DNA from 2 places in the Streptantibioticus cattleyicolor NRRL 8057 genome. Region 2 is predicted to be linked to the other one. Evidence: predicted binding sites of a transcription regulator. Region 2 holds the regulator's gene; the other holds the start of a gene.
The links. Region 2 encodes HrcA, which represses chaperone genes, less so after heat shock. Its sites were predicted from a motif close to TTNGCACTCNGNNNNNCNGAGTGCNAA; they were not measured.

Region 1 (14,791 bases), 620 kb from region 2:
GGACCGGGATCATGCCGGGCGCCTGGTAGCCGATGTTGTTCCTGGTGTCGGCGTAGACGAGGTTCTGCGCGGGCACCGCGAAGTCCTGGGCGGCCTTGCGGAAGTGGGTGAAGTCGGTGGCCCGGTCGAGCTCGAAGACGGCCTCCATCGTCTTCCCCGGGGTCAGCGCGGTCCAGCGCAGCGCCACCGCGTAGCCGTCGCGGCGGTCGGGGGCGGTCTGGCCGACGGGGGCGTTCTGGCCCACCTCGGCCATCTCGTCGCTGCGGTCGGAGATCAGCGGCATGCCGTCCCTGGTCTCCCGCACGGTGATCACCCGGCTGCTGCCGCCGGCCACCTTGATGGTCTCCTGCCGGGTCCGGAACGGCACCTGCTTGCCGTCGTACAGGTAGCTGTCGGCGGTGACCTTCTCCAGGTACAGGTCGGTGACGTCGGCGCCCATGTTGGTCATGCCCCAGGCGATGTCCTGGTTGTGGCCGATGACCACGCCGGGCATGCCGGAGAAGGTGTAGCCGGAGACGTCGTAGGGGCAGGCGGCGTTCACGGTGCGGCAGTGCAGCCCCATCTGGTACCACAGCGACGGCATCTGGGGCGCCAGGTGCGGGTCGTTGGCGAGCATCGGCTTGCCGGTGGTGGTGTACGTGCCGGAAACCACCCAGGAGTTGGAGCCGATGCCGTTGCCGGAGGGGCCGAGGAGCGCGGGCAGCTGGTCGATGGTGCGGCTGAGCGCGGACAGCTGCGCGTTCGGGTAGCGCTGCGAGGTGGTCTGGCCGCCCCCGGTGGCGGTGCGGCCGGCCGGCACGTACTCGGAGCCGTCCGGGGTGACCGAACCGCCGCCGGTGATCGGGCGGTTGCGGCCGTACGGGTACTCGGGGTACAGCTGCGCTATCTGGGCCGGGGTCAACCGGCTGGTCATCAGGGCGCGGTCGATCTCGTCCTTGATGTTGCTCCGCAGGTCCCAGGCCATCGCCTTGAGCCAGGAGATCGAGTCGACCGGGGTCCACCGCTCCGGGGTGTAGCTGTGCGTCAGCCCCAGCACCGCGTACTCCACCGACAGGGCGGATCCGTGGTGGCCGGACAGGTAGGCGTTGACGCCGTCGGAGTAGGCCCGCAGGTACGCCTTGGCGGTGGGGGACAGCTGGGTGTCCCATTCCTGCTGGGCGACGCGGCGCCAGCCGAGGGTGCGGATGAACGCGTCGTTCTCCACCTGCCCGGAACCGAACATCTCGGACAACCGGCCCGCCGTCAGGTGGCGGCGCACGTCCATCTCCCAGAAGCGGTCCTGGGCCTGGACGTAGCCCTGGGCGCGGAAGAGGTCGGCGGCGTCGTCCGCGTAGATCTGCGGAATCCCGTGGTCGTCACGTTTGACCTGGACCGGCGCGGTGAGCCCGTTGAGCTTCAGGGTGCCGGTGGTCACCGGGAACGAGGCTCGGACCGTACTGACGCTCCAGTACGACCCGTAGCCGATGCCTGCCACGAGCAGGAGCACCACGAGGATCACGACGAGTCGTGCGCGGCGGCCCTTCTTCTTCGCGGGCGGGCCGGAGGGGTTGGCGGGCATCGCTGTCCTTCGCGGGGCAGGGTGGACCGAAGTGCTGGCAGCAACCATATGGGCAGCCACGGACCACGGGGGACGCGGACCCCGGAATTTCAAGTACAGGTAAAATGTTAGGCAGGGAAACGAACTCCCGTTCCGGCCCGCCCCCTTAACGGAAGGACCGCGCACTGTCTGTCGACCGCCTCAACCAGATCCTGCTGGTCTCCGCAGCGGTACTGCTGGTCGCCGTAGCGGCGGTCAGGGTGTCGTCCCGAAGCGGCCTGCCGAGCCTGCTGATCTATCTCGGCCTCGGTGTCGTGATGGGTCAGGACGGCATCGGGGTGCGGTTCAACGACGCCCAGCTGACACAGGTGTTGGGGTACGCGGCGCTGGTGGTGATCCTCGCCGAGGGCGGTCTGGGCACCAAGTGGAAAGAGATCAGACCGGCGGTGCCGGCCGCGGTGGCGCTCTCCACCGCGGGGGTGGCGATCAGCGTCGGGGTCACCGCCGCCGCCGCGCACTACCTGACGGGTCTCGACTGGCGGCCGTCGCTCATCATCGGCGCGGTGGTCTCCTCCACGGACGCCGCCGCGGTCTTCTCGGTGCTGCGCAAGGTGCCGCTGCCGGCCCGGCTCAACGGCGTCCTGGAGGCCGAGTCCGGCTTCAACGACGCCCCGGTGGTGATCCTGGTCGTCGCCTTCAGCTCGGCCGGCCCGGTGGACCACTGGTACGTGCTGATCGCCACGATCGCCGCGGAGCTGGCCATCGGCGCGGCGGTGGGCCTGGCCGTCGGCAAGCTGGGCGCGCTCGCGCTGCGCCATGTCGCGCTGCCCGCCTCCGGTCTGTATCCGATAGCGGTGATGGCGCTGGCGGTGCTGGCGTACGCCGGGGGCGCGCTGGCGCACGGCAGCGGCTTCCTCGCGGTCTACCTGGCGTCGCTGGTGCTGGGCAACGCCGCGCTGCCGCACCGGCCGGCCACCCGTGGCTTCGCCGAGGGGGTGGCGTGGCTGGCCCAGATCGGCATGTTCGTGCTGCTGGGGCTGCTGGTCAACCCGCGTGAGCTGGGCGAGGACCTGATCCCGGCGATCGTCATCGGGGTGGCGCTGACGCTGGTGGCCCGGCCGCTGTCGGTGACGGCGACGCTGGCGCCGCTGCGGATCCGGTGGCGGGAGCAGGTGCTGCTGTCCTGGGCCGGGCTGCGCGGGGCGGTGCCGATCGTGCTGGCCACCATCCCGGTGGTGCACCAGGTGGCGGACAGCCACCGGATCTTCAACATCGTCTTCGTGCTGGTGATCGTCTCCACCCTGGTGCAGGGGCCCACCCTGCCCTGGCTCGCCACCCGGCTGCGGCTGGGCACCCCGGAGGCCGCCGCCGACCTGGGCATAGAGTCCGCGCCGCTGGAACGGCTGCGCGGGCACCTGCTGTCGGTGTCGATACCGGAGCGCTCCCGGATGCACGGCGTGGAGGTGGGCGAGCTGCGGCTGCCGTCCGGCTCCGGGGTGACCCTGGTGGTGCGGGAGGGCAAGAGCTTCGTCCCCGGGCCGGAGACCGTGCTGCGGCGCGGTGACGAGCTGCTGGTGGTCGCCACCGACCAGGTCCGCGACGCGGCGGAACGGCGGCTGCGGGCGGTCGGCAGCGGCGGCAAGCTGGCCGGCTGGCTGGGCACCCCGGCGGAGGACCGGCGGCGGACGTGACGGCGGTTTCCGGCCAGATCCCCCGATCGCGTGGCCGGATCCGCACCCGCCCGCCGGGTGACCCGGGTCACCGGGGCTGACCACGGATTCTTTACCGTTACTATGGTCGGACGTTGTAAACCCCCAACTCTGCCTGACGCAGAGCTGGCGCGACCGTACGGCGGCCAGGGCCCCCGAGCCACCTCGCTCGGCGCGGGCCCGGTATCTACCGCGGGCACTGCGCGAGAGGACAGCTCTCGGCGCATCGCGCGTGGCACCACCACCCGATGCGCTACCAGGCGGCAGAAAGGCCCAGGCCGTGGCGTCCACGGTCACCGAGAACGAGCACGCGCGACCCGAACCGCCGGACCCCGCAGCGGGGCGGGGCGCCCAGCGGCGCCCCGAGGCCCGACCGCCCGGTGACGCCTCGCGGCGTCCCGGGTACGGGCAGCTCCTGCGCTCCCCGGGCGCCTGGACGTTCCTGCTCCCCGGCTTCGTCGCCCGTCAGCCGTTCGCGATGCTCACCATCGGCATCGTGCTGCTGGTGGAACACACCTCCGGCTCGTACGGCACGGCCGGCGCGGTCTCCGCGGTCACCGGTGTGTCGATGGCGCTCTTCGCACCGCAGAGCGGCAAGCTGGCCGACCGCTTCGGGCAGAGCGCGGTGCTGCTGCCGGGCGTGCTGGTGCACGCCGCCTCGGTGGCGCTGCTGATCGCCCTGGCGCTGGGGCACGCCCCGCTGTGGGCGCTGCTGGCCGCCGCGGTGCCCTCGGGCGCCTCGGTGCCGCAGGTCGGGCCGATGGTGCGGGCCCGCTGGGCGGACCGGCTGGGCGGCACCCCGCTGATGGCGACGGCCGCCGCGTTCGAGTCGGTGACGGACGAGTTCACCTTCGTGATCGGACCGGTGCTGGCGACCGCGCTGTGCACCTCGGTGCACCCGGCCGCCGGGCTGGTCGCCGAGGCGGGGCTGACGCTCCTGGGCGGCCTGTTCTTCGCCGCGCAGCGCCGTACCGCGCCCAAGCCCGGCCCGCGCGTCGCCGGGGAACGCGGCACCCGCGTCTCGGCGCTGTCGGTACCGGGGGTACGGGTGCTGGCCGGCGCGTTCCTGGGCATCGGCGCGGTCTTCGGCGGCATGCAGGTGTCGCTGACCGCGTTCACCCAGTCGATAGGCGAGCCGGGCATCAACGGGCTGCTGTACGGCACGTTCGCGGCCGGGAACATGCTCACCGGGGTGGTGTGCGGCGCGATCGCCTGGAAGTCGACGCCGCAGCGCCGGCTGCTGACCGCCTACCCGCTGCTGGCGCTGGCGTGCACCCCGCTGTGGGCGCTGCACTCGGTGCCGCTGCTGGGTGGTGCGGGGCTGCTGGTCGGGCTGTGCATCGCGCCGTCGCTGATCACCGGTTACACCCTGGTGGAGACGCTGGTGCCGGCCTCGGCGCGCACGGAGGCGTTCACCTGGCTGACCGGTGCGGTGGGGCTGGGGCAGGCCGCGGCCTCCACGGTGGCCGGTCAGCTCGCGGACCACCTCGGCCCGAGCACCGGTTTCCTGGTGCCGCTGGCCGGTACCGCGGTGGCCGCGCTGGTGCTGGTGGCGCTGCGCGGACGGCTGGCGGCGCGGGCGTCGGTCCAGGGGTGAGCGTGCGCCGGGCGGGCGAGTGATGCGGCTCTCGGTGGACTGACGGGCGGGAATGCTGCACTATGGAGCGTCGTTAGCACTCATCGAGTGAGAGTGCCAGGAGGAGCAAGTGCCGACCTACCAGTACCAGTGCACCGAGTGCGGCGAGGGCCTCGAGGCGGTGCAGAAGTTCAGCGACGACGCGCTCACCGAGTGCCCGAGCTGCCAGGGCCGCCTGCGCAAGGTCTTCTCCGCGGTGGGTGTCGTCTTCAAGGGTTCCGGCTTCTACCGGACCGACAGCCGCGGTTCCTCGTCCAGCAGCAGCCCGGCCGCCAAGTCCGGCTCCTCGAACGGCTCGGACGCCAAGTCCTCGTCCTCGTCGGGCTCGTCGTCCTCCGGGTCGTCGGGCTCGTCGTCGGCCGCGAGCACCAGCTCCGCCGCCTGACGCCCAAGGGTGCCGCTGCCGGCCCCCTGGCGCCGCGGGCGTGCCCCGTTAGGGTGTGGCCATGGCGGACAGCAGCGGCAACGTAGGTGACGGCGGCGCGGACCTCGGCGGGGTCCCCCACGGGGGGCCCGGCGACGGTTTCGCCCATCAGGCCGGGATCGGGGTCATCGGCGGCTCCGGTTTCTACGCGTTCCTCGACGACGTGACGGAGATCACGGTCGAGACGCCGTACGGCCCGCCGAGCGATTCGCTCTTCCTCGGTGAGGTGGCCGGCCGCCGGGTGGCCTTCCTCCCCCGGCACGGCCGCAAGCACCACCTGCCGCCGCACCGCATCAACTACCGCGCCAACCTGTGGGCGCTGCGGTCGGTCGGCGTGCGCCAGGTGCTCGGCCCCTGCGCGGTGGGCGGGCTGCGCCCGGAGTACGGGCCGGGCACGCTGCTCGTCCCGGACCAGATCGTGGACCGCACCAAGTCCCGCGTCCAGACCTACTACGACGGCGAGGCGCTGCCGGACGGCACCGTGCCCAACGTCGTCCACGTGGCCTTCGCCGACCCCTACTGCCCGGTGGGGCGGCGGACGGCGGTGGCCACCGCCCGGGCCGGCGGCTGGCCCGCGGTGGACGGCGGCACGCTGGTGGTCGTGGAGGGGCCGCGCTTCTCCACCCGCGCCGAATCCCGCTGGCACGCGGCGCAGGGCTGGTCGGTGGTGGGCATGACCGGTCACCCCGAAGCGGTCCTCGCCCGTGAACTCGGCCTGTGCTACACCTCCTTGACGCTCGTCACCGATCTGGACGCCGGTGCCGAGACCGGCGAGGGCGTCTCCCACGACGAGGTCCTCGCCGTCTTCGCGGCCAACGTCGACCGGCTGCGCACCGTGCTCTTCGACGTCGTCGCCGCGCTCCCCGCCACCGAGGCCCGCGACTGCCTGTGCGCGCACGCCCTCGACGGCCTCGACACCGGGCTGGACGCCCTGGTGGACCACCCGACGAGGTGACGGAGTTGTCCACAGCCTGTGGGTCGTCCACAGGCTTGCCCGCGATCGCGGAAACCACGGCATCGTAGGGGGCGTCCGTCCGGTCCGCCGGGCGGATCGGCCCGGGAACGCCCGGCCGGGTGGCGCCGTCCGACGCGGTGGTGCGGACGGGCCCCGGCACGGCCGGGAACGCCCGGGCCGCGGCATCCGACATCCGACGGAAGCGGTGGTCGTCATGGCTCGCCAGTTGTTTCCCGCCCAGCCCGCACGCCGTTTCGAGCGTGCCCTGCCGCCGTGCCAGGGGGTGCCGGAGCTGCCCCCGATCCGGGTGGCCGGCGGCGGTCCCGCGCACGCCCGGCGGTTCGTCCGCCGAAGGCGCCGGTCCCGCACGGCCGGTCTGGCGCTGACGGCCGCGGCGCTCGCCGCCGCGGCGACGGCGGCGACCACGGGTGGCGGCGCCTGCGCGGCCGGTGCCGCTCCCCCGCCGAGGCCGGGCGCGGGGTGTGCCGAGCCGCCGCGCTGAGCCGCTGCCCCCCCTTCCTCGTTCACCCGTGCGCACGGCCGATTGGACAGCCCCCGCCCGGGGTCCTCTAGGTTGCGGAGCCGTTCTGTCATCGGCATGAGTGAGGTCGGCGCCTTGAGCGACACGGCGAGTGAGAAGAAGCAGGGGCTGCTCAGCGGCTTCAAACAGTTCATGATGCGCGGCAACGTGGTCGATCTGGCCGTCGCGGTGGTCATCGGCGCGGCGTTCACCAACATCGTGAACTCCGTGGTCAACGGGGTGATCAACCCGGTGGTCGGCGCCTTCGGCACCAAGGACCTGGCGGGCTACACGCTGTGCATCAAGGCCCCGTGCACGGTGGACGCCACGGGCAAGGTGACGCAGGGGGTGGCCGTGGCGTGGGGCTCGGTGCTGGGCGCCGTGCTCAACTTCCTGATCACCGCGGCCGTCGTCTACTTCCTGATGGTGGTCCCGATGTCCCGCTTCCTCGCCCGGCGCACGGCCAAGCTCGCCCAGGACAAGGAGCCCGAACCGGCCGAGGAGACCCCCGACATCGTGCTCCTGCGGGAGATCCGCGACGCCCTCCGCGCCCAGTCCCCCGGGGCCTCCGTGGTCGCGCAGCGCTCCCGGTCCGACGCGGGATCGGGCCCGGGCCCGGGCTCCGGCTCCGGCGAGGAGGCGTAGCCGGGCGGCGGCCTCAGAGGTGGTGAGGGGGCTTCTCGTCCAGGAAGCGTGCCAGGTCGGCGGCGGAGGAGACGGTCGCGGGGCGGTCGCCCCAGCCCCGGTCGGTGTCGTCCGGCGACGGCTGGTCCAGGGGGTCGTCGAAGACGAGGCCGGTCGGCTCGGGAGGCGTGCTCATGCCTCAAGCGTACGGCCGCGCCGGGCCGCCTCCCGCGCCGGTGCGGGATGCGCGAGCCCCGGCGTGCTCAGGGCTCGCCGGGGCTTCGGGGCAGGGGACGGTGAGGGGTGGCGGATCGGGGGGCAAGGCGGCTCCTTGGTGCGAGGAGGACGGGGTCAGGCGGCCTCGTAGGCGAGACCGGTGTCGCGCGCCATGCGCTTGAGCTCGACCAGGGCGTGCTTCTCGATCTGGCGGATGCGTTCCCGGGTGAGGCCGTGCTGCTTGCCGACCTCGGTGAGGGTGCGTTCCTTGCCGTCCTCCATGCCGTAGCGGGCACGGATGATGGAGGCGGTGCGGCCGTCGAGGCGGCCGATCAGCTCCTCCAGCTCCTCGCGGCGCAGCATCACCAGCACCGAGTCCTCCGGTGAGGCCGCCGAGGTGTCCTCGACCAGGTCGCCGAACTGGGTCTCGCCCTCGTCGTCCACCGCCATGTTGAGACTGACCGGGTCGCGGGCCCAGTCGAGGACGTCGACGACGCGCTCGGGGCTGGCGCCGAGTTCGGCGGCGATCTCCGCGGGCTCCGGGTCGCGTCCGTGCTCGCGGTTGAACTCGCGCTGCACCCGGCGGATGCGGCCCAGCTCCTCCACGAGGTGCACCGGCAGGCGGATGGTGCGCGACTGGTCGGCTATCGACCGGGTGATCGCCTGGCGGATCCACCAGGTCGCGTAGGTGGAGAACTTGAAGCCCTTGGTGTAGTCGAACTTCTCCACCGCCCGGACCAGACCCGCGTTGCCCTCCTGGATCAGGTCGAGCAGCGGCAGGCCGCTGCGCGGGTAGCGCCGGGCGACGGCCACCACCAGGCGCAGGTTGGAGCGGATGAAGACGTCCTTGGCGCGCTCACCGGCGTCCACCAGGGCGCGCAGCTCCTCCTCGGTGGCCCCCTCGGCGCTCTTCCCCTCGTCCAGGAGGTGCTGGGCGTAGACCCCGGCCTCGATGACCCGGGAGAGCTCGACCTCCTGCGCCGCGTCGAGGAGCGGGGTCCGCGCGATCTCGTCGAGGTACATGCCGACCAGATCGCGGTCGGCCACCTCGCCGCCGGTGGCGCGAACGCTGCTGGGCCCGTCGGACTGACGGCGGGCGACGGCACGGGTTGCCATGCGTGCTCCCTCTGCGTGATGCGGTCACGTTCCTGTCGGGAGGCTGTCGCTCCCGGCCTGGACATCCGGTGTGTCCCGGACGGTGTCCCTCCCTCCGGCTCACTCCACGGGTGCCCACTCACCGGGAAACAACGACTGCAATCGGGACAGAATTCCCAAGTGGATCAACGAATTCGGCGATCATGCGGTACCCTGCGGGCCGCGCCGCGTCGGCCCCGTTCGGCCCGCGGACGTCGACCGTGGTATCCGCGCAGCTCAGAGGCGGTGCGACCCTGGTCGTCAAGGCTCCGGGGCGGGGGCCGCCACTGCTTCGGCGGCGCGTCCGCGTCCTCGATGAGATCTCCGTCACCGCAGCCAGGGCAGGTCGGGGCGGCCCTGCGGGGCGAGCCCTTCGGCGATCGTGCGCATGATCTCGCCGAGTTGTCCGACCTGTTCCTCGGTGAGCCGGTCGAACACGGCGGTGCGCACCGCCTCGACGTGGCCGGGGGCGGCCGTCCGGAGGGCCTTGAAGCCCTGCTCGGTGAGGACGGCCATCTGGCCGCGCCGGTCGGTGGCGCAGTCCTCGCGGCGTACCCAGCCGTCCTTCTCCAGGCGGGAGATCGCGTGCGAGAGGCGGCTGCGGGTGATCTTGGACCGTTCGGCGAGTTCGGTCATGCGCATCCGGCGGCCGGGGGTCTCGGAGAGCCACACCAGGAGGCTGTAGTAGGTGTGCGGCATGCCGGAGTCCCGTTGGAGCTGCCGGTCGATGTGGTCGGAGAGCAGTTGGGTGGCGGCCATGTAGGCACGCCAGGTCTTCTGCTGCCGCTCGTCCAGCCAACGAGGTTCCGTCGTCGCCATATGCCAAGACTACGGCTGCTTGAACCTTCAAAAACGAGCCGGGTCCCGCCCCCACCGGGGACGGGACCCGAACCTCAGCAGCCTCAGCGACCTCGACGGCCTCGGCGAGGCGTCAGTGCGCGATCACCGGGATCGGCACCTCGATCTCCTCGTCCTGCGTCCCGCCGGACGCCAGCGGGGCGGAGCCGCCCTGGTGACCGGCGTTGAGCAGCGCGAAGGCGATCGCGGAGGAGACCACCAGGATGCCCAGCGCCCACCAGATCGCCGTCGAGTAGCCGTGCACCATGGCGTCGAGCTTGAGCCGCGCGACCGCCTGCGGGGTGCGCACCCCGGCCACGTGGGCGGTGGCGTAGGCGGTGGTGGCGCTGGCCGCGATGGTGTTCAGCAGCGCGGTGCCGATCGAACCGCCCACCTGCTGCGAGGTGTTGACCATCGCCGAGGCGACACCGGCGTCCCGGGGCTGCACCCCGTAGGTCGCCAGGCTCATCGCGGGCATGAACGCGGTGCCCATGCCGAGCCCGAGCAGGACCAGGCCGGGCAGGACCACCGAGGCGTAGGCGCTGTCCACCGAGATCTGGGAGAGGATCAGCATGCCGAGCGCCGCCACCAGGAAGCCGGGGGCCATCAGGAAGCGCGGCGGGACGCGGGTCATCAGCCGGGTGCCGATCTGGGTGGACCCGGTGATCATGCCGGCCACCATCGGCAGGAAGGCGAGGCCGGTGGTGATCGGGGAGTAACCCTTGACGATCTGCAGGTAGTAGGTGAGGAAGAGGAAGAGGCCGAACATGGCGATCACGGCCAGGCCCAGCGAGAGGTAGACGCCCGCCCGGTTCCGTTCGGTGACCACGCGCAGCGGCAGCAGCGGGGCCTTGACGAACGACTCGACGACGACGAACGCGACGAGCAGCACGGCGGCGCCGACGAACAGGCCGATGGTCACCCCGGCGGACCAGCCGTCGCTCTCGGCGCGGGTGAAGCCGTAGACGAGGGCGACCAGGCCGGCGGTGGCGAGCAGGACGCCGGGGATGTCGAGCCGGCTGGGGTTGCGGCTGCCGACGGGCTCGTTGACGTTGGCGGCCGCGCCGAGGGCGGCGATCACGGCGAAGAAGATGTTGACGAAGAGCGCCCAGCGCCAGTTGAGGTACTCGGTGAGCACCCCGCCGAGGATCAGGCCGAGGGCGGCACCGCCACCGGCGATGGCGCCGAAGACACCGAACGCCTTGGCGCGCTCCTTGGCCTCGGTGAACGTCACGGCGAGCAGGGAGAGCGCGGCCGGGGCCAGCAGCGCGCCGAAGACACCCTGCAGGGCCCGGGCGCCGAGCAGCATGCCGGTGTTGACCGCGGCGCCGCCGAGCGCGGAGGCCCCGGCGAAGCCGATCAGGCCGACGATGAAGGCACGCTTGCGTCCGGCGAGGTCGGATATCCGGCCGCCGAACAGCAGCAGTCCGCCGAAGGCAAGGGTGTAGGCGGTGATGACCCACTGCCGGTTGCCGTCGGATATGCCGAGGTCGTGCTGGGCGGAGGGGAGCGCGATGTTCACGATCGTGCCATCGAGGACGACCATCAACTGCGCGATGGCGATGAAGACCAGCGCTTTCCAGCGCTTGGGGTCGAGCCCCGCGGCGGGGGCGGCGGTCGGGGAGGGCCGAGCAGGCATGAAGAGGTCCACCTAGTGATGCGGAGGGCAGGAGGGGATTACTTTGGGACGTTTGGTGATGCTATGCGGGATCAGTCGGGAACGCCCCTGATTTTCGGGGCGTTGCCGGTGCCGGGCGGGCGTCGTCAGCGCCGTCGGCGACAGCGCTGCCCGCTCCCGGCGGTGCCGTCGGGCATGGGCAGGGGTAGTGGTGAAGGCAAAGGTGAGTGTGGCGTGCGGGTGTGAACTCAGGATTTCTTCTGGAGGTCTTCCAGCGTCGCGGGGGAGCCGGTCAGGACGGATCGCGCGGGTGCGCGCAGGCCGTCGAGGAACAACTGCAGGTGCCGGTGGAGGAACTGGTCGAGTTCGCAGCGTCCGGTGCCCGGCAGCGGGCGGCTGAGCTGCGAGAGGGCGACCATCAGGTCACCCACGCCCACATCCGGGCGGAGCCGGCCGGAGGAGCGGGCGCGGTCCACCAGCGCGTCGACGGCCGCGGCCAAGTGGTCGCGGGCGGCGTCCAGTTCGGGGTCGCCGTCGTCGAAGGCACCGGTGAGCAAGGTACACAGGGCGCCGACCCGTTCCTCGGCCGCGTCGTGCACGAAACGGCAGAGGGCATCGAAGACGTCCGCCTCCTCGGCCAGTACGGCTTCGGCGCGTTCGGCCGTCCGGTACAGCACCGAGAGCGTCACGGTGCGGACCAGTTCGCGGCGGTCGGCGAAGTTCCGGTAGAGGGTGGCGTTGCCGACCCCGGCCCGGCGGGCCACCTCGTCCAGCGGGATGTCGGCTCCCTGCTCGACGAGTGCCTCGCGGGCGGCGGCGACGATCCGCTCCCGGTTGCGTGACGCGTCCGCCCGCAGCCGCGGTTCCCTGGAGCGGGTGCCGCCGACGGCCACGGCGCCCACCCGCTCGACGACCTTGCCCATCACGACCTCCCTTCCCCGAAGAACCACCGACCGCGCGGACGCGCCGGAACGCCGCCCGCGGAACCGGAAAACTTCTCCCCGCTTCCCCGGACACCTGGTGAAACGGGGAAGCCCTCCCCGGATATTTCAGCGCCGGCTGTGACGTGCGCCACGCGACCGGGGCCAGGCCGGGGCGGGCGCCGGGAGGACGCCCCGGCCGCGCAGCAGGAGGGCGCCGAGGAAGGCGGCGAGGACACCGCCGACCGTCCAGGCGGTCAGCACCCACCACGCGAGGCTCGTGCCGTGGCCGTGGAAGTAGGCGGTGTCGCGCACCAGCGTGGTGGCCGCCCCGGTGGGCAGCGCCTGGCCGATCGCGCTCCAGAACGGCGGCAGCAGCGGCGACGGGTAGACGCCGCCCGCGCTGGGGTTGCCCAGGATCACGAAGACCAGCAGGGCCAGCGCGATCCCGACCACCTGCCCGAAGACCACCTGCAACCCCATGCCCACGGCCGCCGCCGCCAGCACCGTGAGCGCCCCGATCCCCCACAGCTCGAAGAAGTGTCCGCCCAGCGCGTCGAAGACCGGGTCCACCACGATCACCCCGGCCAGCCCCGAGACGGCGGCGTACACCGCGAGGGCGCCCAGCCGGATGGTGACCCGGTGCAGGTTGGCCGGGCGCGTCCCGTAGGACATCCCGAGCGCGGCGGCGCCCAGGTATCCGCCCACGACCAACCCGATGACCAGGTAGAACGAGCTGAGGCCGCGCCCGTCGGCGGGGTTGGGCGGCCGGATGTCGACGATGCGCACGGCGCGTCCCTCGGCCCGTTCGGCCTGCTGGGCGATCTGGGCCGCGGTCTGCGCCACGGAGGGGCCGCCCGCGGAGGCCACGACGAGCTGGTCGGTGGGGGTGGCGGCGCCGGAGGGCGGGGTGACGAGGAAGGCGGCGTCCACCGTACGCCGCAGCACCTGCCGGCGGGCGGTGGCCGCGTCCGGTGCCGGGGTCGCCCGCACCGGGTCCCCCGGCAGCGCGTTGAGCCTCGCCACCACCTGCCCGGACACCTGGGCCGGGGCGACCACGGCCACCGGGATCCGGCGCGGGGTGGGCGAGTGGAAGGCGCCCAGGTACGAGACGACGAAGCCCAGCTCGACGAGGAACACCCCGAGCAGCAGGAACGCGGCGCGGAACGAGACGGCATCCTGCAACTCGCCGAGGAACCCGCCCCGGGCGGCACTGGACCCGTCCATCGCCCCGGACCCGTCGGCGCCGCCCGGCGGGGTGCCCTCGGGCTGCGGCGGGCCTTCCGGCGCGTTGCGTTCCGGCACGGTGGCGTCCCTTCTGGAGCGGGCGGGGTCAGGTCGCGGGCGGGGCGGGGGCTTCCTCGGGTTCGTGGGGCTGCCACTTGTGCACCACGACGCGGCGGTTGATCACGGCGGCGGTGACGGCGGCGGTCACCGTGAAGGCGGTGGCCAGTTGCCAGGTGCGGTTGAAGACGTTGCCCATGGAGTGGTCGAAGGAGCAGCGGCCGGGGCCGGCGATGCCCAGGCCGGCGGCGGCGCAACCGAGCACCGCGGGGTACTCGAAGCCGCCGGTCTGGAGGAAGAACCCGGCGGGCGCGTGGACCGCCGCGGCGGTCGCCATCGCCCCGGCCGCCATGGCGCCGCCGACCGGGGTCGCCAGCCCCAGCGCGAGCAGCGTGCCGCCGCCGGCCTCGCCGACGCCCGCCAGCACCGCACTGCGCCGGCCGGGGCGGAACCCCATGCCTTCCATCTGCGTGGCGGTGCTCTCCAGGCCACCGCCGCCGAACCAGCCGAAGAGCTTCTGGGCGCCGTGCGCGAAGAGCACCCCGCCCACCCCCAGACGCACGGCGAGCAGACCCAGGTCCTTGCGGCAGAGCAGGGACATGACGGTTCCTCCTGGCTGCGGTGCGGACGAGCTGCGGTGCCGGACGGGACCGCGGTGCTGCGGTGCCGCCCTGTCGCCAGTGTCGGCACCCCGGGTACCCCGCGCCGCCCCGGTTACGCCGTACGGGGCCGTACCCCCGCCGCCACGGGTCCGCGTACCCTGCCGTACCCGCGGGTAACCAGTTAGCGCATCCGCGGACCCCAGGGAGGGACGTCCATGACCACCCCGACGCCACCGGCACCCCGGCCGGACACGCTGCGCATCGCCAACTGCTCCGGTTTCTACGGCGACCGGCTCGCCGCGGCCCGGGAGATGGTGGAGGGCGGCCCGATCGACGTGCTCACCGGCGACTACCTCGCCGAACTCACCATGCTGCTGCTGTGGAAGGCCCGGCGGCGCGACCCCGGGGCCGGGTACGCGGTGTCGTTCCTGGCGCAGATGAACGACGTGCTCGCCACCTGCCTGCGGCGCGGCATCAAGGTGGTGGTCAACGCGGGCGGGCTCGACCCGGCCGGGCTCGCGCGCCGGCTGCGCGAACTAGCCGGGCTCGCCGGGCTCGACCCGGTCGTCGCCCATGTCGAGGGCGACGACCTGCTGCCCCGGCTGGCCGCCCTCCAGGCGGACGGGGAGACCTTCGCCCACCTCGGCACCGGGCAGCCGCTCGCCGCCGCCGGGGTCGAACCGGTCACCGCCAACGCCTACCTCGGCGGCTGGGGCATCGCGCGGGCGCTGCGGGCCGGCGCCGACGTGGTGATCTGCGGCCGGGTCGCCGACGC
Region 2 (14,791 bases):
GATCATGCGGCGCAGCGGGTGGTCGGCGAGGGTGTCCACGCAGCGCAGCCGGACGTTGGACAGCGGGCAGACGGTCAGCGGCACCTGTTCGCGCGCCAGGCGGTCGACGAGCGCCGGGTCCTCCAGGCAGCGCAGCCCGTGGTCGACGCGCTCGACGCCGAGTTCGTCCAGCGCCTCGGTGATGTAGGCGGGCGGGCCCTCCTCGCCGGCGTGGGCGACGCGGTGCAGCCCGGCCTCGGCGGCGAGCCGGTAGACCTCGCGGAACTTCGCCGGCGGGTGGCCGACCTCGGCCGAGTCCAGGCCGACGCCGTGGACGCGGTGCAGATGGGGGCGGGCGGACTCGAAGGTGGCCAGCGCCGATTCGGCGGACTGGTCGCGCAGGAAGCTCAGGATCAGCCGGGTGGTGACGCCGTGCCGGTGCTCGGCCTGGTCCAGGGCGCGGCCCAGCCCCTCGATCACGGTGCCGATGGGTACGCCGCGGGAGGTGTGCGCCTGCGGGTCGAAGAAGATCTCGGCGTGGCGCACGCCTTGTGCGGCGGCCCGGCGCAGGTAGGCGTCGGCGAGGTCGTGGAAGTCGTCCTCGGTGCGCAGTACGGCGGTGAGCGCGTAGTACAGGTCGAGGAAGGACTGCAGGTCGCGGAAGGAGTAGGCGTGGCGCAGCTCCTCGGTGGAGGCGTAGGGCAGCGGCACGCCGTTGCGGGCGGCGAGGGCGAAGGCGAGCTCGGGTTCGAGGCTGCCTTCGATGTGCAGGTGGAGTTCGGCCTTGGGCAGGGGCACGAGAGATCACTTCACGGGTGCGGGGGCGGGAACGGCTGCCATGGTAAGCGCTTTCCGCCCCGGTGACGTGGGCCGGGTCCGGTCAGCGGCGTTTGGGGAACGGCACCCGGTCCAGGTCGCGGGCGATGGTCAGTTCACCGGTGAACCCGGCTTCGCGGGCCTCGGCGGCGTACGCCTCGGGGTCGGGGTAGCGCTGGGAGAAGTGGGTGAGCACCAGGTGGCGTACCCCGGCGCCGGCCGCGACCCGGGCGGCCTGGGCGGCGGTGAGGTGGCCGTACTCGTCGGCCAGCGCCTCGTCCGGGCCGAGGAAGGTGGACTCGATGACCAGCAGGTCGCAGCCGTCGGCGAGGGCGTGCACGTTGTCGCACAGGCGGGTGTCCATGACGAACGCGAAGCGCTGGCCGCGGCGGACCTCGCTGACCTCCTCCAGCCGGACGCCGCGCAGTTCGCCGTCGCGTTGCAGCCGGCCGACGTCCGGGCCGGCGATGCCGTGGGCGGCGAGCTTCTCCGGCAGCATGCGGCGGCCGTCGGGCTCCACCAGCCGGTAGCCGTAGGAATCCACCGGGTGCGAGAGCTTGCGGGCGGTGAGGGTGAACGCCGGGGTGACCGCCAGCTCGCCGTCGCCGATGACCGGCTCCTGGCGGATCACCGCGGTCTGACGGTAGGCGGTGGCGTACCGCAGGCGTTCGAAGAAGCGGGAGCCGGAGGCCGGGTAGTGGGCGGTGACCGGGTGCGGCACCCGGTCGAGGTTGATCCGCTGGACGACCCCGGCGACCCCGAGGCTGTGGTCGCCGTGGAAGTGGGTGACGCAGATGCGGGTCAGGTCGTGCGCGGCGACCCCGGCGAGCAGCATCTGGCGCTGGGTGCCCTCACCGGGGTCGAACAGGATCCCCTCGCCGTCCCACCGCAGCAGGTAGCCGTTGTGGTTGCGGTGGCGGGTGGGCACCTGGCTGGCGGTGCCCAGGACGACGAGTTCGCGCATGACCGGATTCCGGTTTCTCCGTTATCCGGGGGGCCAGTTGAGGCCGCGTCCGCCGAGGAGGTGGGCGTGGGCGTGGAAGACGGTCTGGCCGGCGCCGCCGCCGGTGTTGAACACGATGCGGTAGCCGGTGCCGTCCACCCGCTCGGCGGCGGCCACCTGGCCGGCCGTGGCGAGGACGTCGGCGGCGAGCTGCGGCGCCTGCTCGGCGAGCGAGGCGGCGTCCGGGTAGTGCGCCTTGGGGATCACCAGGACGTGCGTCGGGGCCTGGGGGTTGATGTCCCGGAAGGCGACCGTGGTGTCGTTCTCGTGGACGATCGTCGCGGGCACGTCGCCCGCCACGATCTTGCAGAACAGGCAGTCGGCCTGCGGATCTCCCGCCACGTTGGCGTCTCCCTTGCGAACCGGGTGGGCAGGCAACGGCGTTGGTGCCGTTGGTGCTTACGGGGCGCATGTTACCGGTCGGGGCGCGCCGGACGGGCGGCGCGCCCCTGGTGCCGCGTCGGCCCTCGCGCCGTCACGGCAGGGCGGGCGGGGTGCGGGCGGGCTGGGCGGCGAGGCGTTCCAGGGCCACCTCGATCGCGGTGTCGAGCTGGACGTCCCGGCCGGCCACCCGGTCCTGCGGGGTGGGGACGACCTCGATGTCCGGATCGACGCCGTGGTTCTCCAGGTCCCAGCCGAGGCTGTCGAACCAGATGGCGTACTTGGGCTGGGTGACCAGGGTGCCGTCGACCAGGTGGTAACGGGAGTCGATGCCGACCACCCCGCCCCAGGTGCGGGTGCCCACCACCGGGCCGATGCCCAGTTCCTTGATGGCGGCGTTGACGATGTCGCCGTCGGAGCCGGAGAACTCGTCGGCCACCGCGACCACCGGGCCGCGCGGGGCGTCCAGCGGGTAGCTGGAGGGACGCGCGCCCCGGGGCACGTCCCAGCCGACCACCCGGCGGACCAGTTTCTCGATCACCAGTTGCGAGGTGTGGCCGCCGCGGTTCTCCCGCAGGTCCACCACGAGCCCCTCGCGGGCCACCTCGATCCGCAGGTCGCGGTGGAGCTGCGCCCAGCCGTACCCCTGCATGTCGGGGACGTGCAGGTAGCCCAGGCGGCCGGCGGAGCGTTCGTGGACGTGGGCGCGGCGGCCGGCCACCCAGTCGTGGTAGCGCAGCGGCTCCTCGTCGGCGATGGGGACCACCACCACCGCGCGCGGCTCGCCGGTGGCGCCGACGACGGTCAGCTCGACGGGCTTGCCCGCGGTGCCGACCAGCAGCGGGCCGGGCCCGGCGACCGGGTCGACCGGCCGGCCGTCCACCGCGAGCAGGGCGTCCCCGGCGCGTACCGCGACCCCCGGGGCGGCCAGCGGGGAGCGGGCGCCCGGGTCGGAGGTCTCCGAGGGGAGCACCCGGGCCACCCGCCACACCCCGTCGCCGTCGCGCACCAGGTCGGCGCCGAGCAGCCCCTGGCGGTGCAGGGCGTCCCCCCGGCCGCGCGGCGGGACGACGTAGGCGTGCGAGGTGCCCAGTTCGCCGTGGACCTCCCACAGCAGGTCGCACAGGTCGTCATGGGTGGCGACCCGGTCCAGCAGAGGGCGGTAGCGGTCCAGCACCCCGTCCCAGTCGACGCCGCCGAGGTCGGGGCGCCAGAAGTTGTCCCGCATCAGGCGGCCGGTCTCGGCGTACATCTGGCGCCATTCCGCGGCCGGTTCGACGGTCACCCGGATCCGGGAGAGGTCCACGGTGACCGCGCTGTCGCCGTCCTCGTCGTCGGCCTTGGCGTCGGAGGGCACCACGCGCAGCTTGCCGCCGGAGGTGAGCAGCAGCCGGCGGCCGTCGCCGGTGACCGCGAAGTCGTCCACGTCCTCGGCGAGTTCCTCGGCGCGCAGCCGGTCGAGGTCGAACCGCTCCAGCGTGGTGGCCGGCGGGGTGGCCTGCGGGGTGGCCAGGGCGGCGCCGAGGACGCCGTGCAGCGGGTGGCGCAGCCACAGCACCCCGCCGGCCGCGGCGCGCAGCGTGGAGCAGCGGCCGGCCTCCACCGGGAACGGCACGATGCGGTCGGCGAGTCCGTCGAGGTCGAGCCGGGTGACCGGGACCCGGCGTTCGCCGTCCTCGGGGTGGCCCTCGTCGTGGCGTTCGCCCTCCGCCCGGTCGTCGGCGCCGCCGCCGAGCGGCCGGCCGTGGCGCTGCGGGCCGAACGGCGAGGGGGTGTCGGCGGCCAGCGTGATCAGGTAGGGGCGGCAGGCGTTGGGGAACGACAGGTCGAAGACGTGGGCGTCGTAGACCGGGTCGAAGGCGCGCTCGGAGAGGAACGCCAGGTGCTTGCCGTCGGCGGTGAAGGCCGGCGAGAAGTCGTTGAAGCGCAGCGGGGTGGCGTCGCAGACGGCGAGCGTGGTGGTGTTGGCCAGCCGCAGCTGGCGCAGCGGCGCCGGGCCGGGCTGGGACCAGGCGAGCCAGCCGGAGTCCGGGGAGAAGACCAGCCCGCTCGCCTCCCCGTGCTCGCTGTCGGAGACCCGCCGCACCTCGCCGGTCTCCCGTTCCACCAGCAGCACCCGGCCGTCGTGGGAGGCGACGGCGACGCGGCGGCCGTCGGGCGAGACGGCGAGTTCGAGCACCCGGCCGAGGCGGCCGGCGGCGAGGCGGTGCGGCGGAGCGGTGGCGTCGGTGCGGCCGGTCTCGGCGCCGGAGCCGGTGGCCGGGGCGAACTCCAGCGCGTCCTCGCCCTCGGCGTCGGTCACCCAGACCACGTGCGGCTCGCCCTCGCCGCCCTTGCGGAAGACCCGGGGCAGCCGGGCCCGTACCCCCGGGGTGGCGGCGAGCGCGCGGGCCGGGCCCTCGCGGTGGGTGAGCCAGTGGACGGTGCCGCGTACCTCGACGGCGCTGCCGCGGCCGGTGTGGTCGGGGTGGGCGTCGCCGAGGTGGTGGGCGGCGCGGACGGGGTAGGGCTGGAGGTCGGTGCGCTGGCCGCCGAGGCGGACCTGGAGCGGGCGCGGTTCGGCGTCGAGGGAGTCGAGCAGGTGGAGCCGGCCGCCGCTGGTGTAGGCGACCCGGGTGCCGTCGGTGGCCGCGTGGCGGGCGTAGAAGCCGTCCAGCGGGGTGTGGCGGCGCAGGTCGGAGCCGTCCGGGAGGCTGGAGTAGAGGGCGCCGGTGCCCTCGTGGTCGGAGAGGAAGGCGATCCGGGCCGGGCCGCCGCCGCCCGAGACCCACAGCGGGCACTCGATGTTGCCGTCGAGTGCGGCGTGGACGCGGTGGAAGGTGCCGGTGCCGTCCGGGTCGAGCCACAGCTTGCCCGCGGTGCCGCCGCGGTACCGCTTCCAGGTGGCCGCCTCCCGGCCCATGGAGACCGACTGGAGCAGCACCGCCCCGTCGGGCCCGAAGGCGACGCCGCCCACCGGTCCGTACGGCAGGGTGCGGGCCGGGCCGCCGTCCAGCGGGACCGCCCGGGCCCAGGTGCGGCGCGACGACACCTCGCCGTGCGCGGTGACCGCCAGCACCTCGCCCCGCGGGGTCCAGCCGAGCACCCTCGTCTGCCAACTGCCCCAGTACGTCAGGCGTTTGGCGGGGCCGCCGTCGACCGGGGCGAAGTGCACCTCGGGTGCGCCGTCCCGGGTCGAGGTGTAGGCGATGTGCTCGCCGTCCGGGGAGATCCGCGGGTGGTCGACCGGCATGTTGTCGGCGCTGACCCGCCAGGCCCGCCCGCCGTCGAGCGGGGCCGCCCAGACGTCGTCCTCGGCCGTGAAGGTGATCAGGTCGCCGTGCGGATGCGGATACCTCAGGTACGAAGGGTGCGTCACCCTTGCCACACTAAACACGTGCGGCGTGGCGGACGACCGGTTTCGTGATCCGCGAACGGCCCCTTGGCGCCCGCTCAGTCCGGGGCGCCCCAGCGGCCGGTGCGGCCCAGCAGCAGCGCGGTGGCGGCCACCCCCGCGGTGGAGGTGCGCAGCACGGTGGGGCCCAGGCGGCAGGGGGCGGCGCCGGCATCCGCGAAGGCGGCCAGCTCGTCGGGGGCGACGCCGCCTTCCGGGCCGACGACCAGGACGATCTCGCCGCGCTTCGGCAACGGGGCGGCGGCCAGCGGGGCGGCGCCCTCCTCGTGCAGGACGGCGGCGAAGTCGGCCCCGGCCAGCAGCCCGGCCACCTGACGGGTCGTCATAAGGTCGTGGACGACGGGGAATCGCAGCCGCCGCGCCTGCTTGCCGGCCTCCCGCGCGGTGGCCCGCCACTTGGCCAGCGCCTTGACGCCGCGCTCGCCCTTCCACTGCGTCACGCACCGCCCGGCGGCCCACGGCACGACGGCGTCCACGCCGGTCTCGGTCATCGTCTCCACCGCCAGCTCGCCCCGGTCGCCCTTGGGCAGCGCCTGGACGACGGTGATGCGCGGCGCCGGATCCGGCTCCCGGCGGACCTCGGCGACCTCGGCCTCCAGCCAGTCCTTGCCCTCGACGGCGGCCACCGTGCCGTAGGCGCCGGTGCCCTCCCCGTCGGTGAGCACGATCTCCTCGCCGACGCGCAGCCGGCGCACCGAGACGGCGTGCCGGCCCTCCGGCCCGTCGAGCACCACGCGGGTGCCGGGGGCGGCGGGCAGCGCGCCGGGCGGGACGACGAAGACGGGGGCGGTCACCGGGCCCGCCCCGGGGTGCGCGCGCCGCGGGCCTCGGCCAGCTCGGCGGCGAGGACGCGGACGAGTTCGGCGGCGGGCAGCTCGCGGGCGAGCCGGTGGCCCTGCCCGGCCCACAGCGCCATCGCCTCGGTGTCGCCGGCCGCCGCGGCGGCCTTGCGCAGCGGGCTGGTCAGGTGGTGGACGGCCGGGTAGGCGGCCGGGGCGGCCGGGCCGTGCTCGCGCAGGAAGCGGTTGACCAGCCCGCGGGCCGGGCGGCCGGAGAAGGCCCGGGTCAGCTCGGTGCGGTCGTAACCAGGATCGGTCAGCGCCCGCTTGTGCAGCGGGTGGGCGCCGGATTCCGCGGTGGCCAGGAAGGCGGTGCCGAGCTGGGCCGCCTCGGCGCCGGCCGCCAGCACCGCCGCGATCCCCCGGCCGTCCATGATCCCGCCGGCCGCGATCACCGGCAGCCCGGCCGCCTCGCGGACCGCGGGCAGCAGCGCCTGAAGCGTCGTCGCGGTGGCGTCCCGGCCCGGGTCGTCGTGGTGGCGGCCCTGGTGGGCGCCGGCCTCGGTGCCCTGGGCGCAGACCGCGTCCGCCCCGGCCCGGCGGGCCGCGACCGCCTCGGCGGCGGAGGTGACGGTGACCACGGTGTACGTACCGGCCCGGCGCAGCGCCTCGACCACGGCGGGCTCCGGGCAGCCGAAGGTGAAGCTCACCACCGGCACCGGATCCGCCAGCAGCAGCGCGACCTTGGCGTCGTAGGCGTCGTCATCGCCCGCGCCGGGGTCGCCGAGCGCGGTGCCGTACCGGTCGGCCTCGGGGGCCAGCCGGGCGGCGTAGGCGGCGACGGCGGCCGGGTCGGCGGCGGGCTGCGGCAGGAAGACGTTGACCCCGAACGGCCGCGCGGTCAGCGCGCGTACCTCCGCGATCTCCCGCCGCACCGCCTCCGGCGTCTTGTACCCGGCGGCGAGGAAGCCCAGGCCACCGGCGCCGCTCACCACGGCGGCGAGCGCCGGGCCGGAGGCCCCGCCGGCCATCGGCGCCTGGACGACGGGCAGCGGCAGCAGCTCGGTCAGGGTTGGCATGGCTCCATCCTGGCACGGCCGGCCGCGGCGCCCCCGGGCGGCCCGGGGGCGCTCCTGGAACGGCTCAGCGGCCGTTGAAGGCGTCCTTCAGCCGGGAGAAGAGCCCCTGCTGGCCGGGCTGGAAGTGGCCGGAGGGGCGCTCCTCGCCGCGCAGCACGGCCAGCCGCCGCAGCAGCTCCTCCTGCTCGGCGTCGAGCTTGGTCGGGGTCTGCACCTCGACGTGGACCACCAGGTCGCCCCGGCCGCCGCCGCGCAGGTGGGTGATGCCGCGCTGGTGCAGCGGGATCGACTGGCCGGACTGGGTGCCGGGCCGGATGTCCACCTCCTCCAGGCCGTCCAGCGTCTCCAGCGGCACCTTGGTGCCGAGCGCGGCGGCCGTCATGGGGATGGTCACCGTGCAGTGCAGGTCGTCGCCGCGCCGCTGGAAGACCTGGTGCGGCAGCTCGCGGATCTCCACGTACAGGTCACCGGCGGGGCCGCCGCCGGGGCCGACCTCGCCCTCGCCGGCCAGCTGGATGCGGGTGCCGTTGTCCACACCGGCCGGGATCTTGACGGTGAGGGTGCGCCGGGACCGGATCCGGCCGTCGCCGGCGCACTCCGGGCACGGGGTCGGCACCACGGTGCCGAAGCCCTGGCACTGCGGACACGGCCGGGAGGTCATCACCTGGCCGAGGAAGGAACGGGTCACCTGGGAGACCTCGCCCCGGCCGCGGCACATGTCGCAGGTCTGCGCCGCGGTGCCCGGGGCGGCGCCCTCACCGGCACACGTGGTGCAGGTGACGGCGGTGTCGACCTGGATCTCCTTGGTGGTGCCGAAGGCCGCCTCGTCCAGCTCGATCTCCAGCCGGATCATCGCGTCCTGGCCGCGCCGGGTGCGCGAACGCGGGCCGCGCTGGGACGCCGTGCCGAAGAAGGCGTCCATGATGTCGCTGAAGTTGCCGAAGCCCGCGCCGAAGCCGCCGGCGCCCGCGCCGCCGGCCCCGCCGGAGGCGGACAGCGGATCGCCGCCGAGGTCGTAGATCTGCTTCTTCTGCGGATCGGAGAGGACCTCGTAAGCGGCGTTGATCTCCTTGAACCGCTCCTGGGTCTTGGGGTCCGGGTTGACGTCCGGGTGGAGCTCGCGAGCGAGTCGGCGGAACGCCTTCTTGATCTCGTCCTGTCCGGCGTCACGCCGGACGCCCAGGACCGCGTAGTAGTCCGTCGCCACTTACGACTCCGCCAGGATCTGTCCGACGTACCTCGCCACTGCGCGTACCGCTCCCATCGTTCCGGGGTAGTCCATCCGGGTCGGTCCGACCACGCCCAGCCGGGCGACCGCCTCGTCGCCCGAACCGTAACCCACCGCGATGACCGATGTGGAGTTCAGGCCCTCATGCGCGTTCTCGTGACCGATTCGTACCGTTACGCCACTGTCCTTCGCCCCTTCTCCGAGGAGTTTGAGCAGGACGACCTGTTCCTCCAGGGCCTCCAGGACCGGGCGGATGGTGAGGGGGAAGTCATGGGCGAACCGCGTCAGGTTGGCGGTGCCGCCGAGCATGATCCGTTCCTCGGTCTCCTCCACCAGCGTCTCCAGCAAGGTGGCGAGCACCACGGAGACCGTCGGACGGTCGTCGTGCTCGAAGGAGTCCGGCAGGTCCTGCACGAGCGAGGGGACGTCGGTGAAGCGGCGGCCGACCACCCGGCTGTTGAGCCGGGCCCGCAGATCGGCCAGGACCGTCTCGCCGACCGGCGCCGGGCAGTCCACCAGGCGCTGCTCGACCCGTCCGGTGTCGGTGATCAGGACGAGCATCACCCGTGCGGGGGCCAGCGAGAGCAGCTCCACGTGGCGCACCGTCGAGCGGGTCAGCGACGGGTACTGCACCACCGCCACCTGCCGGGTGAGCTGGGCCAGCAGCCGTACCGTGCGGGCCACCACGTCGTCCAGGTCGACCGCGCCGTCCAGGAAGTTCTGGATGGCGCGGCGCTCGGCGGCCGACAGCGGCTTGACGCCGGCCAGCCGGTCGACGAAGAGGCGGTAGCCCTTGTCGGTCGGGATCCGCCCGGCGCTGGTGTGGGGCTGCTGGATGAACCCCTCCTCCTCCAGCACCGCCATGTCGTTGCGCACGGTGGCGGGCGACACGCCGAGCTTGTGCCGCTCGGTGAGCGCCTTGGAACCGACGGGTTCCTCGGTGCCGACGTAGTCCTGGACGATGGCGCGCAGGACTTCGAGTCTGCGTTCGCTCAGCACGCGCGCACCTCCAAGCCGTGGGTCCGACGGGTCCTTCCCCCTGGCACTCAGCCGATGCGAGTGCCAGATTCCCTGAGCCAGTGTACGGCCGGGTAGCAAGGGGTGGGCAAGGGCCGCCGCGTGCCGGACCGTTCCGCGGCGCGCGTCACGGTACCGCGCGCGGGCGCGGAGCGGCACGGTCGCCGGGCGGGACGACGTGCGTCCGGCTAGCGTGCCGGGCGTGGAGAAGACGGAGCGGGACGGGTGGGAGCGGCTGGCGCCGGGGGTCGCCCGGCGCAGGCTGGCGTTCCTGGACGTGACGATCGGGGTGGTGGTCGGCACCGACGGGGTGCTGCTGATCGACAGCGGCTCGACGGTGCCGGAGGGTGAACGGCTGCGCCGGGAGGTGCGCGATCTGACCGGGCGGGACGTCACCCATCTGGCCCTCACCCATGCCCATTTCGACCACGTCCTGGGCGCCTCGGCGTTCCCGGAGGCGGCGGTGTACGGGCAGGCGGGGCTGGCCGGGGTACTGGCGCGGGGGCGTGCGGAGCTGGGTGAGGACGCGGTGCGGTACGGGGTGGCCGGACCGGAGGCGCGGCGGGCGGTGGACGCGCTGGTGACCCCGGGCCACCCGGTGGACCGGCGGCACGCGCTGGACCTCGGCGGACGCGAGGCGCTGCTGGTCCACCCCGGCCCCGGCCACACCGGGCACGACCTGGCGGTGGTGGTGCCCGGCACCCCCGTCGTGGTCTTCTGCGGCGATCTGGTCGAGGAGTCCGGGGAGCCGCAGGCCGGTCCGGACGCGGTGCCCGGGCGGTGGCCGGCGGCGCTCGACGCGCTGCTGGAGCTGGGCGGGGAGACCGCGGTGTACGTCCCCGGGCACGGCGCGGTGGTGGACGCGCGGTTCGTCCGGGCCCAGCGGGACGCGCTGGCGCGCCGCTTCGCGGTGGGGTGAGCCGGGGCCGTCCGGCGGGCGGCTCGTTACCATCTGGCCCATGCGCAGCAGGAGTTACGGCCCCGATCTGACCCCGCCCTGGAAGCGGTCCAAGCCGGCGCCGGAGGTGGCGGCCGAGCCGGACCTGGTGGTGGAGGAGGTCGGAACCGGCTTCTGCGGCGCGGTGGTGCGCTGCGAGAAGACCGCCGAGGGGGTCACCGTCACGCTGGAGGACCGCTTCGGCAAGCACCGGGTCTTCCCGCTGGTGCCCCGGGGCTTCATGATCGACGGCCAGGTGGTCACCCTGGTGCGTCCGGCCCCGGCGGGGCGCGCTCCGGCCGGGCCGCGGCTGACCGCCTCCGGCTCGATCGCGGTGCCCGGCGCCCGGGCCCGGGTGGCCAGGGCGGGGCGCATCTACGTCGAGGGGCGCCACGACGCCGAGCTGGTCGAACGGGTCTGGGGGGACGACCTGCGGATCGAGGGCGTGGTGGTGGAGTACCTGGAGGGCGTGGACGACCTGCCCGGCATCGTGGCGGAGTTCGCCCCGGGTCCCGACGCCCGCCTCGGCGTCCTCGTCGACCATCTGGTGCCCGGTTCCAAGGAGTCCCGGATCGCCGAACGCGTCGGCGGCCCCGACGTCCTGGTGGTCGGCCACCCCTTCGTGGACGTCTGGCAGGCGGTCAAGCCGGCCGCCGTGGGCATCCCCGCCTGGCCCACCGTGCCGCGCGGCCAGGACTGGAAGACCGGGGTGTGCCGGGCGCTGGGCTGGGAGGAGCACACCGGCGCGGCGTGGCGCCGGATCCTGGCGAGCGTACGCAGCTACAAGGACCTGGAGCCGGAGCTGCTGGGCGCGGTGGAGCACCTGATCGACCACGTCACGACGCCCGCCTGAGCCGGAGGGTTCAGTCCACCAGGTCCCGTACCACCGCGTCCGCCAGCAGCCGCCCGCGCAGCGTGAGCACGGCGCGGCCGGCCTGGTAGGGGGCGGGCTGGAGGAGTCCGTCGGCGAGGGCGCGGGCGGCGGCCCGGGCGCCGTCCGGGCGCAGCAGGTCCAGCGGGCAGCCGTCGGCGAGGCGCAGTTCCAGCAGGACGCGCTCGACCCGGCGGTCCTCGTCGGTGAGGACCTCGCGGCCGGCCCCGGGGGTACGGCCCTCGGCGAGCGCCTGGGCGTACGCGCCGGGGTGCTTCACGTTCCACCAGCGCACGCCGCCGACGTGGCTGTGCGCTCCCGGGCCGGCGCCCCACCAGTCGGCGCCGCGCCAGTACAGCTCGTTGTGGCGGCAGCGGCCGGCCTTCGTGGTGGCCCAGTTGGAGACCTCGTACCAGTGGAATCCGGCGTCGGAGAGGGCCTGTTCGGCGATCAGGTAGCGGTCGGCGTGGACGTCGTCGTCGGTCATCGGGATCTCGCCGCGCCGGATGCGGTGGGCGAGCCGGGTGCCGTCCTCGACGATGAGGGCGTAGGCGGAGACGTGGTCGGGGCCGGCCCCGATCGCCGCGTCGAGGGAGGCCCGCCAGTCGTCGTCGCTCTCCCCCGGGGTGCCGTAGATCAGGTCGAGGTTGACGTGGTCGAAGCCGGCCGCGCGGGCCTGCTCGACGCACTTCTCGGGGCGACCGGGGGTGTGGGTGCGCTCCAGGATCCGCAGCACGTGCTGCCGGGCGCTCTGCATGCCGAACGAGACGCGGGTGAAGCCGGCCGCCCGCAGCCGTTCCAGGTAGGCCGGGTCCACCGTCTCGGGGTTGGCCTCGGTGGTGACCTCGGCGCCGGGGGCGAGCCCGAACTCGTCCCGGATCGCGGCGAGCATCCGGCCCAGGTCCTCGGCGGCCAGCAGCGTCGGGGTGCCGCCGCCCACGAAGACCGTCGCCACCTGCCGCGGGTCGTCCCCGAGCACCTTGCGGGCCAGCCGGACCTCCTCCACCAGCGTCTCGGCGTAGTTGTCCCGCGAGGCCGGCGCCCCTCCCGAACCGCGCAGCTCGCTCGCCGTGTAGGTGTTGAAGTCGCAGTACCCGCAGCGGGTGGCGCAGTACGGGACGTGCAGGTAGAAGCCGAGCGGCCGGCCGGCGGCGCCCGCGAGGGCGTGACCGGGCAGCGACCCGTCCGCGGGCATGGGTTCGCCGTCGGGCAGTACGGAAGGCATACCGCCATTGTCCGGCATCGCCCCGGCGTTCCCGCCGCCCCGGCGGACGCGACCCCGGTCACGCCCGGGGGGACCGCGCTACGCCTCGACCGCCCCCGCGGCCCCCACCTCCCGGGGGACGACCCCCGTACCCCCGCGCTACGCCTCGACCGCCCCCGCGTACATCTCGTCGATCAGGTTCTTGAACTCGCGCTCGACCACCGGGCGCTTGAGCTTGAGGCTGGGGGTGAGGTCGCCGTGCTCGACGTCGAGGTCGCGCGGGAGCAGGCGGAACTTCTTGATCGTCTGCCAGCGCTGGAGGCCCTCGTTGACCTGGGCGACGTAGCCCTCGACGAGTTCGCGGGTCCGCGGGGCGGCGATCACGGCGGCGTAGTCGGTGTGCGGCAGGCCCTGCTCGCGGGCCCAGGCGGTGATCGTGGGTTCGTCCAGGGCGATCAGGGCGGTGCAGAAGTTGCGTCCGGCGCCGATCACCAGGACGTTGCCGACGTACGGACAGAGCGCCTTGAACCTGCCCTCGACCTCGACGGGCGAGATGTACTTGCCGCCGGAGGTCTTGATCAGGTCCTTCTTGCGGTCGGTGATGCGCAGGAAGCCGTCGTCGGAGAGTTCGCCGATGTCGCCGGTGTGGAACCAGCCGTCGGCCTCCAGCACCTCCTCGGTCTTCTCCGGCAGCCCGTGGTAGCCCCGCATGATGCCGGGGCCGCGGAGCAGGATCTCGCCGTCCTCGGCGATGCGCACCTCGGTGCCGGGCAGCGGCTTGCCGACGGTGCCGGTGCGGTACATCTCCCCGGGGTTGACGCAGGAGGCGGCGCTGGACTCGGTGAGTCCGTACCCCTCCAGGATGTGGACGCCGGCGCCGGAGAAGAAGTAGCCGATCTCCGGGGCGAGGGCGGCCGAGCCGGAGATGCAGGCCCGCAGCCGGCCGCCGAACGCCTCACGCAGCTTGGCGTAGACGAGCTTGTCGGCGACGGCGTGCTGCGCGGCGAGCTTGAAGGGCGCCGAGGCCCTGCCGCTGGCCCGCCGGTTCTCCTGGGTCACCCGGGCGTACTCGCGGGCCACCCCGGCCGCCCACTGGAAGATCCGGTACTTGGCGGCGCCGCCCTCGCGGGCCTTGGCGGCCACCCCGTTGTAGACCTTCTCGAAGATGCGCGGCACCGCCGCCATGTAGGTGGGCCGGACCACCGGCAGGTTCTCGATGATCTTGTCGACCCGGCCGTCCACCGCCACCACGTGGCCGACCTCGATCTGCCCGGCGGTGAGCACCTTGCCGAAGACGTGGGCCAGCGGCAGCCACAGGTACTGCACGTCGTCGGCGCCTATCAGACCGGTGGCGGCGATCGCCTTGGCCATGTAGGACCAGCAGTCGTGGACCAGCCGTACGCCCTTGGGGCGGCCGGTGGTGCCGGAGGTGTAGATCAGCGTGGCGAGCTGGTCGGCGGTGATGGCGGCGACGTTCTTCTTGACGACCTCGGGGTGGCGCTCCAGGTAGGCGGCGCCACGCCGTTCGAGGTCGGCGAGGGTGAGCACCCAGCCGTCGGCGGCAGCGTCCTCGTCCGGGGCGCCGTCGAGGAGCACCACGTGGGCGAGGTCGGGCAGCTCGGCGCGGTGGGCGCGGGCCTTGGCGAGCTGTCCGGCGTTCTCCGCGAAGAGCACCCGGCTGCCGGAGTCGGCGAGGATGAAGGCGGACTCGTCGGCGTTGGTGCTGGGGTAGACCGTGGTGGTGGCGGCGCCGGCGCAGAGCACGGCGAGGTCGGCGAGGAGCCATTCGACGCGGGTGGCGGAGGCGATGGCCACCCGTTCCTCGGGGCGGACCCCGAGGTCGATCAGGCCGGCCGCGATGGCGAAGACCCGCTCGGCGGCCTGGCCCCAGGTGAGCGAACGCCACTGCTCGGAACCGTCGCCCGCGGGCACCGGGAAGCGGTACGCCTCCGCGTCGGGCGTCTCCTCGACCCGCTGGAGGAAGAGCCCGGCCACGGAGGGCGGCCGGTTGTCGATCAGTGTCTGTGCGTCGGTCACGCCAACCTCCGGGCCCGCTGCTGTGCTTGGTGACTCACGAGTAACCTCCGAGCAGGCATCAGGGTA

Region 1: the regulator HrcA is predicted to act here: its motif matches at 4,917-4,943, upstream of SCATT_RS10265 (FmdB family zinc ribbon protein).

The regions. Positions count from the first base shown of each region.
Region 1 covers NC_017586.1:2,334,428-2,349,218, forward strand. The annotation lists gene SCATT_RS10250 (penicillin acylase family protein) at 1-1,558, opposite strand, end outside; gene SCATT_RS10255 (potassium/proton antiporter) at 1,723-3,228, shown strand; gene SCATT_RS10260 (MFS transporter) at 3,662-4,843, shown strand; gene SCATT_RS10265 (FmdB family zinc ribbon protein) at 4,953-5,267, shown strand; gene SCATT_RS10270 (S-methyl-5'-thioadenosine phosphorylase) at 5,329-6,261, shown strand; gene SCATT_RS10275 (hypothetical protein) at 6,476-6,763, shown strand; gene mscL (large conductance mechanosensitive channel protein MscL) at 6,860-7,426, shown strand; gene SCATT_RS38950 (hypothetical protein) at 7,440-7,601, opposite strand; gene SCATT_RS10285 (sigma-70 family RNA polymerase sigma factor) at 7,757-8,737, opposite strand; gene SCATT_RS10290 (MarR family winged helix-turn-helix transcriptional regulator) at 9,083-9,574, opposite strand; gene SCATT_RS10295 (MFS transporter) at 9,687-11,231, opposite strand; gene SCATT_RS10300 (TetR/AcrR family transcriptional regulator) at 11,459-12,133, opposite strand; gene SCATT_RS10305 (ABC transporter permease) at 12,260-13,435, opposite strand; gene SCATT_RS10310 (DoxX family protein) at 13,464-14,015, opposite strand; gene SCATT_RS10315 (acyclic terpene utilization AtuA family protein) at 14,232-14,791, shown strand, end outside.
Region 2 covers NC_017586.1:1,714,027-1,728,817, forward strand. The annotation lists gene SCATT_RS07390 (adenosine deaminase) at 1-777, opposite strand, end outside; gene SCATT_RS07395 (ribonuclease Z) at 860-1,759, opposite strand; gene SCATT_RS07400 (histidine triad nucleotide-binding protein) at 1,781-2,140, opposite strand; gene SCATT_RS07405 (S41 family peptidase) at 2,274-5,537, opposite strand; gene SCATT_RS07410 (16S rRNA (uracil(1498)-N(3))-methyltransferase) at 5,612-6,367, opposite strand; gene SCATT_RS07415 (nitronate monooxygenase) at 6,364-7,431, opposite strand; gene dnaJ (molecular chaperone DnaJ) at 7,496-8,638, opposite strand; gene hrcA (heat-inducible transcriptional repressor HrcA) at 8,639-9,658, opposite strand; gene SCATT_RS07430 (MBL fold metallo-hydrolase) at 9,879-10,595, shown strand; gene SCATT_RS07435 (DUF3097 domain-containing protein) at 10,636-11,466, shown strand; gene hemW (radical SAM family heme chaperone HemW) at 11,477-12,709, opposite strand; gene SCATT_RS07445 (AMP-dependent synthetase/ligase) at 12,848-14,725, opposite strand.